Regions from separate parts of the Chryseobacterium sp. HR92 genome, predicted to be linked through region 3. Evidence: riboswitches for the same ligand, from Rfam matches in the RefSeq annotation. Region 3 holds a riboswitch; each other region holds the start of a gene.
What was found. A riboswitch is a leader RNA that binds a small molecule or an ion and turns the genes downstream of it on or off. The one in region 3 is predicted to bind cobalamin.

Region 1 (5,062 bases), 1.5 Mb from region 3:
CTTTTTTCTCAAAAACCTGGATGATATCCGGAAACTTAAACAATCGGAAGGTGCTGATATTCAGATTTGGGGCAGTAGCGAACTGATTCATCTGTTGTTGAAACATGATCTTGTAGATGAACTTCGCCTAAAAATATATCCGTTGATCCTTGGCCGAGGGAAAAAGCTGTTTGATGATAATTCGGTTCCGGCTGCTTTTGTTCTGACGGAAAGCCATGTAACATCAAAAGGAGTCATTATAGCGAATTACAGACGTTCCGGAGAAATTGTAACAGGGAATGTTGAAGTGTAAATAATGTCTTAATTAATTTTATTTTTTACAACTGTTAAACCTACAATATGGATACAAAATTTGAAGCAGGAATAAATATTGCCATAAAAATTCCAAAAAATAAATATGAAAAAACGGTAGCTTTTTACAGGGATATTTTACATCTGAATGTTGAAGAAAAACCGATTAATAATCCAACTGTTTCCAGAACCCATGAGGTAAAATTCGGGAATAATATCATCTGGTTAGACTGTGTAGATAATTACACCCATTCTGAAACCTGGTTACAGCTGACGGTTCCTGATGTAGAAAAAGCTACAGAATACCTCCAATCGAACGGAGTAGAAACCTGTGATGAGATTGAAGAGCTTCCTGAAAATATGCACTGGATTACAGATCCTGCTGGCACCGTGTTTAATGTACAAGAAAGAAAATAGCAAAAGACAGAAAGAAGGTGTGGAAAATTGCTTAAAATGTGGTTTTAATCAAAATTTTAATACCTTTAACTTTCAAATCATTAAAATTTTAAACAATCCATGAAGACGAAACCACTAACTTTCATCTTAACCCTCTTTTTTCAGCTGATAAGTATCACTGCATTTTCACAGAAAACAGCAGTTCTCAACTCCTTATTGGATAAAAATACAGAATTTATTTTTCCACAAACTCCCGATAAAATCTCAAAAGCATTGAATGTGAAAACTATGTTTTATGAAGATGCCAATGAGGAAAAATATGCAAAATGGCCTACAAAAACAGGTTTGGAGTTGTACTGCAGCTTGGGAGGAAATAATGCTGTTAATGAAATGTTTTTTACCATTTCAGAGAATAAACCTGTAGTGGTAGAAGGGCTTCCATTTGGCCTTATTATGAATAAAAGCACACTGCAGGACAGCAAAACTAAGTTCAGTAAATACAATGCTAAAACGCAGAAACTTGATGCAGGCAGTGAATTTCCAGGAGGTTCAAAACTGGTTTTTAAGAAAGGGAAACATTATGCAACCTTGCTTTTTGACCATAAAAATCTGCTGAAATTTTTAAGTCTTACTACAGGACTGATTGATCCGGCCGCAAATTAATTTTAACAGAATCTCAAATACTATAAAATCCGTCACTTTTTGGCGGATTTTTTCAATGTATTGAATGATACCCGGCTGTATAAAATGATCCATTCCAAAAAAAGTACTGAAACTCCTCTGATTACAAAGCAACACAGTTGCTTTCAGAAAATGGATTGAAGAATAAAGATTAAAATTTCTGGCTAAAAAAGATATAAAAAAGATCATTTAATATCAAAAGATAAAGATCCACTATCCTTAAAAAAACAATTCAAAAAAACACTTTAATCACAGGATGAAAAACAATAGTAAATAAGCGGTTTCTTTAAACTTGTTTGATTTTTTCGTCTCATATCTTAGGGATTTAGTAACAAAAAACAAGCATAATCATCTAAATTATAATGCCTATTGGATGAAAAGTGTATTTTTAATAACAACAAAATCAATGGGTTATAGATAAATAGTTATTGTTTGCATAAAATATCTTTCACGTTTTTATAAAATACCTATATTTACCACCAAGGAGTTCTTAACATCTTCTTTATCAACCGAAACTGGTTACACTTAGCTGTGTCTTAAAAGGGAATCGTGTGCAAATCACGAACTGTCGCGCAACTGTAAGTAACATCAAGGTTTTTATCAAATAAAGGTCCACTGTATACCTGGTTATATGGGAAGGGCGATAAAAACTGTTACAAGTCAGGAGACCTGCCTATTTCGAATTGACGATGCTTTCGCGGTCTGAAGCTTATAGTCAGGTATGATACGATATGGATAACAGTGGGATCAATATATTTTGTCAGCTCATGTTATTTTTGTGATGCAAATAAGTAGTGGGGTAGTATGCTCTTTCATTATCGTGTATTCATCGTATTTTCCTTTTCCATATTTTTCTTTCTTACAAACATTGTGAAGTTTGCCAGGAACTTTTTATGAAGATTTAATCAATATAAAAAGTTAAAAAATGTACCCATTCGATTTCGATTATTTATGCAGAAGCAGCAGACTTGGAAATAAACAGGCTTGCATGGAGATAATGATTCCGAATTCCGGATTACAAAAAACGATTAACATCAATCAGCTTCCTTTTGATCTCCTTTTTACCATCACATGGAATGATGGTGGCTGCTGTTGTGCCTGTTCATGGTCTTCTGTAAACAAATTTCAACTAAACAATAAATATTATAATGACTACAAGTGAAAGTTTGAAGTCTCCCGGCATGAAATTCCGGGAGGCCATGCGAAAAGAAAGTCCGCTTCAGATTGTTGGTACCATTAATGCCAATCATGCGTTATTAGCACAGCAGACAGGTTTCAATGCAATTTACCTTTCAGGAGGTGGTGTTGCTGCCGGTTCTTTGGGGGTTCCTGATTTAGGAATTACCACGCTGGAAGATGTATTGATAGATGTTCAGCGTATCACGAATGTCTGCGAAGTACCATTAATGGTAGATGTTGACACCGGATTTGGGCCTTCAGCATTCAATGTTGCAAGAACCGTAAAGTCACTGATTAAAGCCGGGGCTGCGGCTCTGCATATTGAAGATCAGGTAGGAGCAAAACGCTGTGGACACCGACCGGGAAAAGAAGTGGTAACCAAAGAAGAAATGGTAGACAGATTGAAAGCTGCGGCAGATGCCCGTACCGATGAAAATTTTGTAATTGGTGCCCGTACAGATGCATTTGCCAATGAAGGATTAGAAAAAACACTGGAAAGAGCGGTCGCTTACAAGGAAGCGGGAGCAGATTTCATTTTTGCAGAAGCCGTTCCTGACTTAAGCTTTTATCACAAATTTGTTGAAGCTACGGGAATTCCGGTGCTGGCCAATATTACCGAATTCGGGATGATAAAAATGTACACGGTGGAGGAGTTAAAAAATGCAGGTGTAGAACTGATTCTTTATCCGCTATCGGCTTTCCGTGCTGCCAATAAAGCTGCCCAGAATGTATATGAACATCTTCGCAAAGAAGGAACCCAGGCCAATGTCTTAGATACCATGCAAACCAGGGAAGAGCTCTACCAAAGCATTGGATATTACGACTACGAACAAAAATTAGACAACCTTTTTAAACAAAATAATTGATAATGTCAAATAACAGTGAACCCACATTTAAACCTAAAAAAAGCGTTGCGCTTTCAGGGGTAGCAGCAGGTAATACTGCGCTTTGCAGTGTCGGAAAAAGTGGAAACGATCTCCATTACAGAGGATATGATATTCTGGATCTGGCAGAGAAAGCACAGTTTGAAGAAGTAGCCTATCTTTTGATCTATGGCCAGCTGCCTACCGGAGCACAATTGAAAAACTATAAAGCTAAGCTGAAATCTTTGAGAGGACTGCCTCATTCTGTGAGAAATATCCTTAAGAGTATTCCTGCTGCAGCCCATCCAATGGATGTCATGCGTTCTATGGTTTCTGCTATCGGAAGTATTCAGCCGGAAAAAGATGACCATAATATGGCGGGAGCAAGAGATATTGCAGACAAATTACTGGCATCTTTCAGCTCAGGTCTTTTATATTGGTACCATTATACCCATAATGGAAAAGAAATTGATGTAGAAACTGATGATGATACAATAGGAGGGCATTTCCTTCACCTGTTACACGGGAAGAAACCCGCAGAGTCATGGGTAAAAGCAATGGAAATTTCGTTAAACCTTTATGCAGAACATGAATTTAATGCCTCAACATTTACGAGCCGTGTGATTGCAGGAACAGGATCTGACATTTACTCTGCCATTACCGGAGCCATTGGTGCCTTAAGAGGACCAAAACATGGAGGTGCTAATGAAGTTGCTTTTGAAATCCAGAGCCGTTATAATTCTCCGGATGAAGCTGAAAGTGATATTCGCCAGCGCATTGCCAATAAAGAAGTGATTATCGGATTCGGGCATCCGGTGTATACCATTTCAGATCCGAGAAATGTAGTCATTAAAAAAGTGGCTAAAGAACTTTCCGAAGAAGCAGGAGATATGCTGCTGTATGATATTGCTGAAAGACTGGAAACGATCATGTGGGAAGAAAAGAAAATGTTCCCGAATCTGGACTGGTTCTCCGCTGTTTCTTATCATCTGATGGGAGTTCCTACTCTGATGTTCACCCCCTTATTTGTTATTTCAAGAGTGACAGGATGGAGTGCTCACATCATAGAACAGAGACAGGATGGAAAGATTATCCGCCCAAGTGCCAACTATACAGGGCCCGAAAACAAAGAATTTGTATCCATTAACGACCGAAAATAATGGAACATAGAATGTGGAAATGAAAAAGGAATAATTCATTTTCAATTTTCAATTTTCCACTTTTAACTTTTATTTAATTAAATTTTTCAACGATAAAAAAATGAGTTCACACATCTCAAACGAAAGACCACAACCCGATCAGGTATTAGCAGACATTGCAGACTATGTCTTAAACTACGAAATTAAAAATGACTTGGCATGGAAGACTGCTCATTACTGTCTTCTGGATACGATCGGCTGTGGTCTGGAAGCATTAACTTATCCTGCATGTACGAAACTTTTAGGACCTGTGGTAAAAGGAACGGTAGTTCCTAACGGAGCAAAAGTACCGGGTACTCAGTTCCAGTTGGATCCGATTCAGGCAGCGTTCAATATTGGAGCTATCATCCGTTGGCTGGATTTCAATGATACATGGCTGGCTGCAGAATGGGGACACCCTTCTGATAATCTTGGAGGAATTTTAGCCACTGCAGACTGGTTATCCAGAACAAA
Region 2 (5,062 bases), 1.9 Mb from region 3:
TAGATCACGTTCACAATGATTAATTTTTTTATTAAGACATTATTGGTGCTGCTTGTATTCATGTTAAGCTGTGTTTCCTGTTCTGATGAGGTGATGCAGCCACTGGAAAAAGATGAAGCATACAATCTGCAGTTTCCTTCTTATTTTCCGGAAATGACTTTTGATAAAACGATGAATCCGGTAACCAAAAATGGAGTAGAACTGGGACGAAAATTATTCTATGAAGGAAGGCTTTCCCGGAACAATACCATTTCATGCGGCTTCTGTCATATCCAGGAAAATGCCTTTACCCATCACGGTCATACTGTAAGTCATGGTGTGGATGACAGAATAGGAATCAGGAATGCTCCACCCATTCAGAACATGGCTTTTTTGAAAAGGTATATGTGGGATGGGGTGATTCATAATTTGAATGAACAACCGATCAGCCCAATTACAGATGTGAATGAAATGGACAGCTCCATACCGGAAGCTATTTCAAAGATAAAAGATGACCAGAAGTATAAAAAACTGTTCAGAGAAGCTTATGGAGATGAAACCATTACAGGAGAAAGAATTCTGAAAGCATTGTCGCAGTTTATGGCTTCACTGATCTCTGCGGATTCAAAATACGACAGATTCAAACAGGGAAAGGAACAGCTGACTTCAGCAGAATCTCAGGGAATAGCTTTGTTTGGACAGAAATGTGCTTCCTGCCATAGCGGAGAACTGTTTACTGATGAAAGCTTCAGAAATACGGGAATGTATTACAATACAGAATTTAAGGATGCGGGACGTTACAGAGTTAGCCTTAATCAGGTAGATTGGATGAAATTCCGTGTTCCGAGTTTAAGAAATGTAGAATATACTGCACCTTATATGCATGATGGAAGATTTTACACCTTAGAGGCGGTACTCAATTTCTACTCGGATCAGGTGGAAGATAATCCCAACCTTGATCCACAATTAAAACAGAATGGTCATGTGGGAATTGCTATGAATAGTCAGGAAAAACAATCAATCATTGCGTTCCTGAAAACATTATCGGATAAAAGTTTTATATCCAATCCAAAATTTGCAGAATAATTTTATAGAAAACATGAAGAAGATTATAGTGATAGTAAGTTTGATCCTGTTTAGTCAGTATCAGGCAAAGATTATTAGAGACAGTGCTTATATTGATCCGAATACCTTTAGCAGATTCGATTTTGATGATGATTGTGATGCGTGCGGCTGTGCAGCAGGAAACGGATCTTCCGGCTTTGAGTCTTTATTGAATCCACAGTTTATCGGAATCAAATACTTTGCTCAGCATTATAAAGCCAAAGAAAATTTATTTGTAAAAGACCTTACCCAGGATCAGTATTTCAATACGCTGCAGCTTTGGGAGAAAATTCCACTGACTAAAAAACTGAGCGTATATGCAAGCCTGCCCTTTCATTTCCATGAAAAGAAAACAATGCAGGGAGATATCAAAATCAATGGAATCGGAGATCTGAACCTAATGGGGATTTACCAGCTGATGAGCTCTAAAGATAATTTCCACCATCTGAGCGGAGGTTTAGGAGTAAAAATACCTTTGGGGAAATTTGATGAAAAAGGAGCGTCCGGTGTTAATCCAAGTTTTCAGTTGGGAACCGGAAGCTGGGATTATCAGGCGGCTTTGAATTATAAATTTCAGAAAAATAAAGTAGCTGTATTGGTTAATACAGATTACACGATCAAAACTGAGAATAAGAAAAATTACCGTTTTGGGAACCAATGGAACTATGCAGCGACGGGATTTTATCAGGTTGCAGGAAATAAAAAATCTATTTTTTCTATAAAAACGGGAGTTCAGGGAGAGGTCTATGCCCAGAATAAACAATTCGATGAAGCCTTGCCCAATACTGCAGGAAGTGCTTTGTACGGAAAACTGGGATTTGAGGCCTCTTATAAAAAGTTGAGTCTGGGAAGTGAACTTATGCTTCCCATGTATACTCATCTGGCAGGAGGAGATATTGAAGCAAAATCAAGATTCAGTGTTTTCCTGAATATTGGAATTTAAGATGGTGCCCTCTATGAAATGATGTTAAAGCTCCTTCGGGAGCTTTAATTGTTTATGAATCATGATTTTAATTGGGGGTTAGGAATAATTCTTTATCTTTGCCGAAATTTGGTGAGCCATAAAAAGCTCTTAAAAGGGAATCCGGTGAAAATCCGGAACAGACCCGCTGCTGTAAGCTCCGCACCAAAGTTTTTGAAGAATATATCCACTGTTTTTTTAATGGGAAGGATTTCAAAAATGGAGTAAGTCAGAAGACCTGCCAGAAAATAATCGTTTGACGCTTTCGTGGAATAAAGCTTAGGACATCAATGATTCTGTGCAGTGACAGCTGTGCTTTGTCGTTGTATTCTTACATCCATTAGCGTCATCATTATCCTAAATGAGCTAATGGCAGCAAAACTAACTACTTCTGCAATTCATAAAGCTGTTTTCACAATACTGGTGATAACATCTCAACTTTTGTCCTCTCAAATCAAGAAAAAAGACAGTGTTCGGGAAGAATCCATCAAGGTGATCAGCCTTTACAAGAAAAATTTCAAAGAAATTCTTCCGGCGCAAACCCTGCAGGGCGAGCAGCTGGAAAGGCTGAACAGTCATTCCGTAGCAGATGCCCTGCGGTATTTTTCCGGAGTGCAGATCAAAGACTATGGAGGATTGGGTGGTTTGAAAACCATTAATATCCGTAGCATGGGAAGCCAGCATGTAGGGGTTTTCTATGATGGAATTCAACTGGGAAATGCCCAAAACGGACTTGTTGACCTGGGAAGATATTCTTTGGACGATCTGGAAGAAATATCATTATACAACGGACAGAAAAGTGAGATTTTTCAACCGGCAAAAGACTTCGGGTCTTCGGGATCTATCTATTTACAGCCAAAAACACCTGTATTTAAAGGAACAAGAAAAACCAATCTCGTTATAAGAGCAAAAAGTGCCTCCATTGATCTTTTTAATCCGTCATTCCGATTGGAACAGAAAATTTCAGACAGAATTTCCGCCAGCTTCAGTGGAGAATTTATGCAGAGTGACGGAATTTACAGATTTCGATATGCCAAGAAATATCCTGACGGCCAGCAGGCTTATGATACCATTGCTAAGAGACAGGATTCAGATATCAAAGCAAAGCGTTTTGAAACGTCTTTCAACGGAATTTTAAATAACGGAAGCTGGAATATCCGTGGTTATGGTTATATTTCAGACCGTGGAATGCCGGCACCTATTGTGAATGGACGTTTCGGAGGAAGAGGAGCGAGACTTTCTGATGAAAATTATTTTGTACAGGCCAATCTGAGAAAAAAACTGTTTCCCAAGTTTGAAACCCAATTGAAAGCAAAATTCGCTTACGATTATACCCATTTTATGGACACAGTTCGTTCGCAATCCATTATTCATACCGATAATACTTATATCCAACGAGAGCTTTATCTTTCCTCATCCAATATCTATTCTATTACTCCCAATTGGGATGTCAGCCTGAGTGGAGATTTTCAGTATAATAATCTGGATGCCAATCTGGATAACTTTTCTTATCCTACACGTTACACCACATTGGTAGCATTGGCAACAACATATCAATGGAACAGGTTCAAAATCCTGGGAAGCCTTTTAGGAACTTTTACTTTTGAAGAAGTAAGAAAAAACAAAAGACCCGGAGACAGCAGAGAGTGGACGCCTGCCGTATTTATGAGCTATCAGCCTGAAAAAATTCCTGAGCTTACCCTCAGAGCTTTCTATAAAAGGATTTTCCGACTTCCAACCTTCAATGATTTATATTATACCAATATCGGCAATACTTACCTGAAACCGGAGTTTACTAATCAGTATGATGTAGGATTTACCTATCAGAAGAATTATAACAACCGTCTCTTTAAGACCTTTTATGCTAAAGTAGACGGTTACTACAACAAAGTACAGGATAAAATTGTAGCAGCTCCAAACGGAAGCATGTTCCGCTGGCTGATGATGAACCTTGGAATGGTTGAAATCATAGGTGCTGACGTGAATGTACAGACAGAATTTCAGCTGGGAAAAGTAATCCTCAGACCGCTGCTTTCTTATACCTATCAAAGTGCAAGAGATATGACTGACCCGGAGGATACTTTTTATCGTAATCAGATTCCCTATACGCCCTGGCATAGCGGGTCTTTCAGTCTGATGGCAGATTATAAAGACTGGAGCTTCAATTACAGCGCGATGTACGTTGGAGAAAGGTATGATGTGAATCAGGACAACATTCAATACAATTATGTACAGCCCTGGTATACTCATGATCTGTCTGTTCAGAAAAAATTCAACTGGGCCAATCATCAATTTAAAGTAAGCCTGGAGATGAATAATATCTTCAATCAATACTATGACGTAGTAATCAATTATCCGATGCCCGGAAGAAACTTTAAACTTATTCTAAACTTCACCCTATGAGAAAACTAAACTTTTATTTTTTATTTCTTGTATTAGCTTTTCTTACTTCATGCCGTACAGATGATATCATTGTCCGCCAGGAAGTGGTAGAAGGACTTCCATCAGAAAATACGGCAATAAAAGGTTTCTATATGCTGAATGAAGGAAATATGGGAAGCAACAAATGTACGCTGGACTTTTTTGATTATACCAAAGGAACCTACTACCGGAATATCTATGCTGAGATTAACCCGAATGTGGTGAAAGAGCTGGGAGATGTAGGAAATGATATTAAAGTCTACGGCAGCAAGCTGTACATCGTTGTCAATGTTTCCAATAAAATTGAAGTATTGGACGCAAAAACAGCAAAGCGTATTACTTCTATTCCTTTGCAAAACTGCAGATATTTGGCCTTCAAAGACGGGAAAGCTTATGCCAGCAGTTATGCCGGTCCTGTAGCAATAAACCCAAAAGCACCAAAAGGAAAAGTAGTGGAAATTGACACAGCTTCTCTTTCCATTCAGCGTGAAGTGGTAGTGGGATATCAGCCTGAAGAAATGGAAATTGTAGGGAATACATTATTTGTGGCCAATTCCGGAGGATATAAAGCTCCCGATTACGATAATACTGTTTCCG
Region 3 (5,062 bases):
ACAACCCATCCGATGTTTCTCAGTTTTGTTTTTGGAGAGAAAATCTTGATGCTTAATAAGCTGAAAAGGATTGCCGGAATTAAGCTTCCGATTACCATCATGGCTGCCAGTACTTTATCAAGCCCCTGATCATCCATATAGAATCTGATCTCATTGGCACCTGGGAAGTCTGTATCCATCCCGAAAAGACCGAATAGTACAAATACTCCGATAATGCTGCTTACAGCCATCAATACGAAGAATCCCCCTACGATATACTTGAATACATTCCATACTCCGCTTCCAGCATTGTTGATGTAAGGTTTGTTTTCGTTGTATATTTCTCCGACCCTCTGAGTAGATTCATTGGCAAACTGAACCAATTTATTAGACTCATTCTTAAGATTGTCGAAGTTCATAGGCTTTCCCTGCATTTTCAGGAAATCTGCTGCTGTTTCAGCTTTTGGAAGTACGATCCAAAGGATTACATATAAAAGACCGATCAGTGAAGATGAAATGGCTGCTGTAAAAATTCCTAAGACGAATATTCCCAGCCAGATTGCTCTCATTGCGGTAATATCCATTCCTACATATTGAGCTAACCCTGCGCAAACCCCTGCTACTTTTTGTTTTTCCGGGTCACGGAACAGTTGTTTTTTATCGGTATAATTGTTTCCTGAATTGGTATTTCTGGTAGATGTTTTTTCAGAAAAATAAGCCTCTTCCTGTTCTTCAATTTTTTCCGGGCTTCCGATCTGTGCGATTACCTTTTCTACATCGGTATCGTTAATTACTTCACGTTTTCCCAGAGAGTCTTTGAAAATCTCCACCATTCTTATTTCTATGTCATGCATTACCTCATCAGCTTCAGAAGCATCCAGTGAGCTTCTCAGAGCGTTCAGGTAATCGCTGAGCTTTATATATGCGTGTTCTTCTATTGTAAAAGAAAAACCTGCGAGTCCTATTGAGAGTGTCTTGTTCATAGCTTTGTTTTTTAATTTTGTTGGGTGATGTTGTTTACTGAGGCTGTCAGCTCATTCCATGTATTTTGAAGTTCATCCAGGAAAAGTTTTCCTTTTTCTGTGATCTGATAATATTTTCTGGGTGGTCCTCCTGTAGATTCTTCCCATCTGTAAGAGAGAAACTCTCCGTTTTTAAGTCTTGTAAGAAGAGGGTAGAGGGTTCCTTCCACTACATCCAGTTTTCCTTTTTTCAGTTCGTCAATAAGATCAGAAACATACATTTCGCGATTATTGATGAGACTTAGAATACAGAATTCCAGAATTCCTTTTCGCATTTGCGCTTTGGTATTTTCGGTATTCATCTTTATAAGTTTTGTTAATTAGTTATATAATTTTCGAAGTTCGGAACCTAGCTAGTTGTACCTATTTCGATTTTACATTACAAAGATATGTAAATAAAATGGTATTATGCAATACAAAGTAGTGAAATTTTTAAAATAAATAATATAAACAATTGGTAATCAGTGAAATAATTTTTATCGTAAATTTTATGAAAAATGAATTTGGTCAAAAAATGTTTAAATTTTAATTGAAAATGAAAGAAATGAAGAGAAAAAGTTATCATTCATTATTTATTACTCATTACCCATAATATAGCCCCGATAGCAGCGGTTACCCCACAGTGGTTTGGGTTTAGTAAGGAGCGAGGAGTATGAGTGTATAGCGGGAACAGCTTCTTATCACTGAATACTCTTTCATTTAAAGGCTGTTAAAATGTTTCAAATCCTTACAGATAATAAGGTTGGAATTTTGAGATCGGTATTATGATTCGTATTTTTGTTAGGAAAAAAACACCTAAATCATTTACTTTTACCATGAATTTATTCAATAAGTATAAGCATTTACCTGCTTTTGTTTTACTTGGGCCAGCATGTTTTGGGCAATATCAGTTTGAGGTTAAAAATGCTTCAAAGAATTATGATGCCATTATTCAGGTAGAAAATTGCTATGATGACAGATGTAGCGGAAAAGGAACTGTAGAGTTGTTTGATCACAAAAATACAAAGATACAGACTTTTGCATCGGATGATCTGGTATTGGAAACAGATCAGGCTGAAAAACCCAAGCTTGGAAAAATGATCCAGCTGACGAATAAACAAAACTCAGTAATCATAAATGATTTTAATTTTGATGGAACAGAAGATATAGCGGTAAGGAACGGAAATATGGGAAACTATAGTGCAGCTTCCTATGATGTTTATGTGTTCAACAGTACAAGAATGGCATTTGTGAAGAGTAAAGAACTTACGGATCTTGCATCCAGTTCCCTTGATATTTTTGATGTTGATGTCCAACGTAAACGCTTGATCTCCTATGGAAAATCCGGCTGCTGTGATATTTTTACCACTGAATATGCAGTTATTCCCAATAAAGGGCTTGATAAAGTCTTTGAAAAAGAAGAAGACATGACGGTAGAAGGCCGCGTGAAAGTAATCACTAAAGAAAAGATCAATAATAAATGGGTAACCAAAACAAAGGTGTATCCTTCAGAACAATATAATAGAGAAAAGTAAGATGAAAATTCAGAAAGAGATTGATTTTATCCTGGCAGTGGATGCCTTGAAAAATGTACAGCGAAGAAATTATAATGCTGACGATTCCCGAAGAGAGAATACTGCAGAACACTCCTGGCAGATCATCATTCTGGCTCAGATCCTTTATCCATATGCTAAAAACCGTGCAGATATTGATCTGTTGAGAGTGATAAGAATGCTTTCCATTCATGATTTGGTAGAGATAGAAGCTGGAGACACCTTTATTTTTGATGAAAAAGCAATGGTAGGGAAGTTTGACAGAGAGAAGGTATCTGCCCAAAAGATTTTCGGAATCCTGGATGAACCTTTGCGTACAGAGTTTTTTAATCTATGGCTTGAGTTTGAAGATGAGAAAACTCCTGATGCTATTTTTGCCTGTGGGATTGACAGAATTATGCCATTTATCTTAAATTCCCATACTTCAGGAAAAAGCTGGACGGAAGCCGGAGTAACAGAAAAACAAATCCGAAATATGCTTGAAAATGCGATCAACAGAGCATCGGATGAAATGGGAGAGGCCTTTGAATTTTTATTAAGCAGAAGTCTGGAAACAGAAAAAGTTGTGAAATAAAATTAATGAAAATAGAATAAGCTTCGGGCGGCCAAAGGCCGCCCGAAGCTATATTATTTATAGTATCTGGATTGGTTTCTTGAATTCATCGATCGCTACAAAAGTAAAATCACCTACAATGGCTTTTTCTCTTTCGTAAGAGTACATTTGTTCAGTGTAAATTTCAACGTTTACTTTCATACTGGTTTTTCCAACGTATGAAACTTTCCCGATCAGTTCCACAATAGTTCCGGCTGGAATAGGTTTCTTGAAATCGATCTTGTCACTGCTCACCGTTACCACTCTTTTTCTGGCAAATCTGGTAGCGGTAATAAAAGCTACTTCGTCCATCAGCTGCATAGCCGTACCACCAAAAAGGGTATCGTAATGATTGGTTGTGTTAGGGAAAACCGCTTTAAAGATTCTGGTTTCGGATGCTTCAATTCTTTCTTCTGTAGTCATATATCATTATTAATTAAAGCGAAATGAAAACGATATTAAAACAACAGAATAATGACAGGAACTTAGAGAACCCCTGAAACAATCCATCAGATCAATACAACTTCAAATCGCGAAAGTTATTTGTTTAAAGAAACAGGCAGGTCTCCTGACTTGTAACATCTTTTATCTCCTTCCCATGCCTCGCACAGTGGATCTTTGATAAAGATTTCAGTTACTTACAGTTGCGCGACAGTCCGTGATTTTCACACGGTTCCCTTTTAATCTGCAGTGATGCAGAACCAATTTCTGTGATGAATAAGCGTAAAACTTTTCAGGTGCAAAAGTAGCGAATTTATTCCGGATTATGGTAAATAATCTGGCTGATTACTCTTCCTTTCTTAATCGTCCAAAGAGTGGTGTATCTGTTTTCTCCTGAACCATTTATCATATAAAGGAAAATATTGTCAGAGTCAAGGGACGTTACTCCAATGTTCTCAAAATCCATGGTTGGCTGGAACATATTTTTGATGGCTTCTCTTACAAAAACAGATCCTCTTCCGGGCTGTTGTACTCTGATTGATTTGATTTCAGTCATTCCTTCGGGAAGGTCATTTCCGATTCCCCAGGGCTTTACTTTATCAATGGTAAGAATTTTTCCTTCTGCATCTTTTTCTTTTTTACGGTATCCAGCATTGGAAGGATAAATATCAATTACTACTTTGCTTCTTTGTGCAGTAGGGATTTTAGGATCAGAATTATCTGTGAAAATGAGAGATCTTCCGTTTTTAGATTTGGATGGAGTATAGGCGGGAAGCTGGTCTACATATGCAATACGCCCTTTATTAACCATTCCTTCTTTATCAAGAGTTTCATAACGTACAAAAGGTTTGTCATCATCCTGTTTCTCCGGATATTTGATCCAGATCCATTCCGTTTCTCCCGGAGCCGGTTTTACATAAACAAATACATCTCCTTTACGCATACGGATCTTGTCTACAATTTTTCGATAGTCGTCTTTATGTACACGTACGTTGGCATATCCTTCTTCAGCTTTTACAACTCCAAAAGGAACTTTAGTCTGCCCTTTTACAAAAGCTATAGATAAAATACTGAAAGCGGATAAATAGAATGCTTTGTTTATAAAAGTCATCATGAAATTTTTTTGATCCTCAAATATATAAATTAAATGCTTTTCGGAAGATAATTATAACGTAGCAGTTTATTAAATCTTGTATTGGTTTTCAGTTGATCCTATAAAATGATGCCTTAGCCATAATATTTTATGAAAGAAATAAGTGATAATAAATAAGTTAAATGTAAATCATATTCAAAAAAATGACTTATTTTTCAAGAGAATTTTAAAACTAATAAACATGACAAAAAAACTACTTTATGTATGCTCTTTTATTTTGGGAATTTCCAGCTTTCAGGCAGAAAATAAAATAGAAACAGAATTAAAATCATTATTTTACTGTGATACGAATGCTCCCACCGGTGTTCAGATGTCCAATATAACCCTTACCTCCGGAACCGTT
Region 4 (5,062 bases), 1.5 Mb from region 3:
ATTTTGATGAAGCTATTTTACGTGATTTCAGCCGTGAGTATGGATATCAGGCAGAAAAGAAGGACAATACTCCGGCCTTTATAAAACCGGATCAAAAGGCGTTAACTTCTTTTATGTATTCTTTACTGGCTTATGAAGAACTTCCTGCTTCTACAGAACTTCTGCGTCTCAAACAGAAAGAAGCTTTACTTCTGATGCTGAGCAATGATCCGGGCCTTAAAGATATTTTATTTGATTTCTCAGAGCCTTATAAAATAGATATTGAAACATTTATGAACAAAAATTTTCATTTCAATGTCAATGTGGAACGTTTTGCTTATCTAACCGGGAGAAGTCTGTCTGCGTTTAAAAGAGATTTTCAAAAGATTTTTGGTATTCCTCCAAGACAATGGCTGCAGCTTCGACGGCTAAAGGAAGCACATTTTCTGCTTACCCAAAAAGGAAGATCGGTTTCTGATATTTATCTGGATCTCGGGTTTGAAAATTTATCCCATTTCTCCTTTGCATTTAAAAAACAGTTTGGTTATCCACCGAGTTCATTACAGGCAAAATAACCTAAACTTCATCTAAAAAAAAGTATCTGAAAGCGAGAATCACCAGGATGATAACAGCTATTGTAATAATTTTCACTTTCATATCACTTTTCAAACTTTCAGGAACATAGAGCAATGTTTTAAAGGGTTACTATAATAAATCGTGCCATGAATATCATGGCACGATCTGAGAAATTGTATCTAATTATTTTAAACTATTTTAAAGTGCATATTCTACGGAAGCTTCTTTAGCTGCGGCTACCATTGCTATCAAAGCTTTTTCGGTTTCTTCCCAATGCCTTGTTTTCAGTCCGCAGTCGGGATTTACCCAAAGCTGGCTGGCCGGGATCACGTTTTGGGCTTTTCTCAGCAGTTCAATCATTTCTTCTTTTGACGGAACCCTTGGGGAATGAATATCATATACTCCGGGACCAATTTCATTCGGATATCTGAAATTTGCGAAAGCATTCAGCAGCTCCATCTGAGAACGGGAACATTCTATGGTAATCACGTCTGCATCCATATCGGCAATGTTTTCAATAATATCATTGAATTCTGAATAACACATATGGGTATGAATCTGGGTGGCATCTTCCACTCCGCTTGCTGAAATTCTGAAAGCTTCTACGGCCCATTTCAGATAGTTCTGCCAATCTGTTTTTCGTAATGGAAGCCCTTCTCTTATCGCAGGCTCATCAATCTGAATAATTCTGATTCCTGCTTTTTCAAGATCCACAACCTCATCACGGATGGCCAGAGCAATCTGTTTACATGTCTCGGAACGAGGCTGATCATCACGCACAAATGACCATTGTAAAATAGTAACCGGACCCGTAAGCATTCCTTTTACCCATTTTTCAGTCTGGGATTGTGCATATTGAGACCAATATACCGTCATTGGTGTCGGACGGGAAACATCACCGAAGATCACAGGAGGTTTTACACAACGGCTTCCATAGCTCTGTACCCAGCCATTTTTTGTGAATACAAAACCTTCCAGCTGTTCCCCGAAATATTCCACCATATCGTTACGTTCAAATTCCCCGTGAACCAATACATCTATTCCGATGTCTTCCTGCCAGTTAATCGTTCTTTGGGTTTCCTCCTTCAGTAATGTATCATACTGTTCTGCTGTCAGCTCTCCTTTCTTGAATTTTGCTCTCCAGCTTCTTACCTCCGTTGTCTGTGGAAATGATCCGATCGTAGTCGTTGGGAATAAAGGAAGCTGTAGTACTTTCTGCTGTTCTTCTTTACGGATTTTAAAAGTATTTATCCTTTGTGTATCTTTTTCAGTGACAGCATTTGCTCTTTGCTTCACCTCATCATTATGAATAAGCGAGGATGTTTTTCTGCTTGCAATTGCTTTTTTATTTTCTTCAAAAGAAGCAAGAATCTGTTCATTTTCTGTTCCGGATACCAGTTCTTTAAGCGTTACAACTTCTGTCACTTTCTGTTTGGCAAAAGCCAGCCAGTTTTTAATTTCCGGGTTAAGACTGGTTTCAAAATCCAGATCACATGGCGAATGAAGCAATGAAGAGGAAGGAGCAATCAAAATCCTTTCTGATCCTAATTTCTCAATTGCTTTATTGATGAAATATAAAGACTTTTCAAAATCATTTTTCCAGATATTTCTTCCGTCAACCACTCCCAATGAAAGACTTAAACTTTCCGGAACAATATTCAGAATATCGTCTAATTGTTCAGGATTTCTCACAAGATCAATATGTAATACATTTACAGGAAGTGATACAGCAAGTAATCCATTATCATTTAATCCTTCAAAATAAGTGGCCACCATAAATTTCAGTTTCGGGAAACGTTTTCTTATTTCGGCGTACACAAAATGATAGGTTTCTTTTGCTTTCTCCGTTAAATCCAATGCTAAAAAAGGTTCATCAAACTGAATCCACTCTGCGCCCTGCTCCTGAAGTTTAGTTAAGATCTCTATATATACGGGAAGAAGGTTTGCAGCCAGATCCAGTTTATCAAATCCTTCTTCTTTCTCTTTTCCTAATAACAGATAAGAAACCAGTCCGATAATTACAGGTTTTGCATTGATTCCTGCCTGTTTTGCTCCTGCAAATTCATTAAAAATTTTATCTGAGCTCAGTTTAAACTGCTGGTTTTTATAAAACTCGGGAACGATATAATGATAATTGGTATCGAACCATTTTGTCATTTCCATTGCAGTAATATCTAGTCCATCTTTCTGATATCCTCTTGCCATTGCAAAATAAAGATCCAGTTCAGAGTTGTTCTTTTTAAGCACTACTTCATGGTAACGTGCAGGAATCGCCCCTACCACAAGGCTCATGTCCAATACCTGATCATAGTATGAAAAATCATTACAAGGAATAAGATCTATTCCCGCTTCTTTCTGAATGTTCCAGTTTTGGTTACAGATATTTCTGCCTGTATTCAGAAGTTCTTCCAAAAGGATTTTACCTGACCAATATTGCTCGCAGGCTTTTTTGAGTTCTCTTTTGCTACCAATACGCGGATAGCCCAGAATGTGAGTTTGCATTTTTTTACTTTTTAATTAAACTTAATGGTAAAGTCTTTTTAAAATGCTTCGGAATGTTTTAACGGATAAAAATTTCTGGAATCATGATATAACAGATTGTGCATTTCCCATAAAGAAAAAACACATGAATCCGATATATCATCTGTATGACCCAAAAGCTTCAGACCGCGAAAGCATTGTCAATTCAGTAAAGGCAGGTCTCCTGACTTGTAACAGTTTCCGTCATCCTTCCCGATTTTGGCAGTGGATATACAAGGACAGAAACCTTCGGTGTTACTTACAGTTGCGCGACAGCTCGTGATTCTCACACGATTCCCTATTAGTCTACGTTAAGTAAAACCTTTCCTGTTTGATGAAGTATCTCTAAAGAACTGTACTTTTACCTCTAACAATGGTCATCAGTAAAAGTTTTTAATTTTGTGTAAAATTAACAATACAGAATAAACATACAATTAAAGTCAATTAATTAAGCAAAATAAACTTTTAAAAACATTAATAAAAGCATACAATTCTTTAAATTTGACTGTTTTTATAATCTAAAAGAATAATATTCTGTGGAACAACTCGATGATAAGGATGTACAGCTGCTCAGGCTGCTCCAGAAAAATGCAAAACTGACCGTTAAAGAGCTTGCAAAGGAAGTGAACCTCTCTACTTCACCGGTTTTTGAAAGGGTAAAAAGATTGGAACAGGAAGGATTTGTGAAAAGGTATGCGGCTGTTCTTGATGCTGAAAAGCTCAACCGCAGCTTTACGGTTTTCTGTCAGATTAAGCTAAAAATTCACGACAGATCTGTGGGGTATGATTTTGTGAAAGAAATTTTAGAAATTGAAGAAGTTGCGGAATGTTACAATATTTCCGGAGATTTTGATTTCCTTTTGAAAGTTCAGGTACGGGATATGAAACATTACCAGGATTTTGTGTTTAACAAACTTGGATCTGTAGATTCTATCGGGAGTACCCACAGTACGTTTGTCATGGCTGAAGTGAAAAACAATCATGGAATCACCATCTAATAAAAATTGAGAATTAAAAAATTAAGCATGATACCTAACGATTTATTATGTTAAGCCATCCTAGTTTTAATTCTCAATTTTCCATTCCCATTAGCTTCCTTTAAAGTCCGGGTTTCGTTTTTCTATAAATGCCCCAATGCCTTCATTGTGATCTTGTGTTGTAAACAATTCTCCGAATAAGGCGGCTTCCTGCTGTAATCCGTCTGTGATATGCAGTTCAAATCCTGTATTTAAAGATTGTTTCGCTTTTGCCACAGCTACAGGTCCTCTTGCAGCAATTTTTTCTGCCAGTTTTTGGGCTTCGTTCAGTAATTCTTCGGGAGCAAAAACATGATTGACAAAACCAAAATCTTTACAGGCTTCTGCGGAATAAAATTCTCCGGAGAAAACCATTTCTCTTGCTTTGTATAATCCAATAGCTCTTGGAAGACGCTGGGTTCCGCCAAAACAAGGCAATAATCCTAATGTTACTTCAGGGAGTCCAAATTTTGCTTTCCCGCTGGCCAGAATAATATCACAGGATAAAGCGAGTTCACAACCTCCTCCCAATGCAAAACCATTTACAGCGGCTATCACCGCAAAAGGAAGTTCTTCGATCGCATTAAAAGAAGCTTGTGCAGCAATTGAAAAAGTCTCTGCTTCTGCGGGAGTCATTTGCTGCATTGCTTTAATATCCGCCCCTGCAACAAAAGCTTTTTCACCGGAACCTGTAATAATTAACACTCTGATATTTTTATCTGATCTTATCTGGCTGGCAAATGATTTCAGTTCCTGTAAAACCTGTTTATTCAAAGCATTTAATGCCTGCGGACGGTTAATCCTCAGTGTTCCGATGTGCCCGTTTTGTTGATATAGTAATGTTTCGAAAGTCATTTTTAATTGATAGTTGATAGTTGATAGTTGATAGTTGATAGTTGAAAATTATTGAAAAGTGGTCATAGAGAGGTTTTTATCTTCTATTCAAATTTTTAAAGGTCTCTATTTAGAAA

Region 1: it holds a riboswitch for cobalamin, as region 3 does, so the genes downstream of both, SFA27_RS13130 (hypothetical protein) here and SFA27_RS06365 (acyl-CoA thioesterase) in region 3, are expected to answer to the same signal.
Region 2: it holds a riboswitch for cobalamin, as region 3 does, so the genes downstream of both, SFA27_RS21190 (TonB-dependent receptor plug domain-containing protein) here and SFA27_RS06365 (acyl-CoA thioesterase) in region 3, are expected to answer to the same signal.
Region 4: it holds a riboswitch for cobalamin, as region 3 does, so the genes downstream of both, metE (5-methyltetrahydropteroyltriglutamate--homocysteine S-methyltransferase) here and SFA27_RS06365 (acyl-CoA thioesterase) in region 3, are expected to answer to the same signal.

Annotation. Positions count from the first base shown of each region.
Region 1 is NZ_CP139139.1:2,895,997-2,901,058, reverse strand. Features, by position in the region: gene SFA27_RS13145 (dihydrofolate reductase family protein) at 1-292, shown strand, start outside; gene SFA27_RS13140 (VOC family protein) at 340-708, shown strand; gene SFA27_RS13135 (hypothetical protein) at 808-1,350, shown strand; cobalamin riboswitch at 1,868-2,060, shown strand; gene SFA27_RS13130 (hypothetical protein) at 2,294-2,530, shown strand; gene prpB (methylisocitrate lyase) at 2,517-3,413, shown strand; gene prpC (2-methylcitrate synthase) at 3,416-4,570, shown strand; gene SFA27_RS13115 (bifunctional 2-methylcitrate dehydratase/aconitate hydratase) at 4,671-5,062, shown strand, end outside.
Region 2 is NZ_CP139139.1:4,662,619-4,667,680, reverse strand. Features, by position in the region: gene SFA27_RS21205 (MbnP family protein) at 1-23, shown strand, start outside; gene SFA27_RS21200 (cytochrome-c peroxidase) at 16-1,065, shown strand; gene SFA27_RS21195 (transporter) at 1,079-2,026, shown strand; cobalamin riboswitch at 2,119-2,305, shown strand; gene SFA27_RS21190 (TonB-dependent receptor plug domain-containing protein) at 2,414-4,447, shown strand; gene SFA27_RS21185 (YncE family protein) at 4,444-5,062, shown strand, end outside.
Region 3 is NZ_CP139139.1:1,408,535-1,413,596, forward strand. Features, by position in the region: gene SFA27_RS06345 (PspC domain-containing protein) at 1-962, opposite strand, end outside; gene SFA27_RS06350 (PadR family transcriptional regulator) at 974-1,303, opposite strand; gene SFA27_RS06355 (XAC2610-related protein) at 1,817-2,515, shown strand; gene SFA27_RS06360 (HD domain-containing protein) at 2,517-3,107, shown strand; gene SFA27_RS06365 (acyl-CoA thioesterase) at 3,165-3,548, opposite strand; cobalamin riboswitch at 3,666-3,846, opposite strand; gene SFA27_RS06370 (hypothetical protein) at 3,880-4,680, opposite strand; gene SFA27_RS06375 (GEVED domain-containing protein) at 4,901-5,062, shown strand, end outside.
Region 4 is NZ_CP139139.1:2,884,812-2,889,873, forward strand. Features, by position in the region: gene SFA27_RS13075 (AraC family transcriptional regulator) at 1-554, shown strand, start outside; gene metE (5-methyltetrahydropteroyltriglutamate--homocysteine S-methyltransferase) at 754-3,057, opposite strand; cobalamin riboswitch at 3,232-3,416, opposite strand; gene SFA27_RS13085 (Lrp/AsnC family transcriptional regulator) at 3,612-4,073, shown strand; gene SFA27_RS13090 (enoyl-CoA hydratase/isomerase family protein) at 4,164-4,946, opposite strand; gene mmsB (3-hydroxyisobutyrate dehydrogenase) at 5,042-5,062, opposite strand, start outside.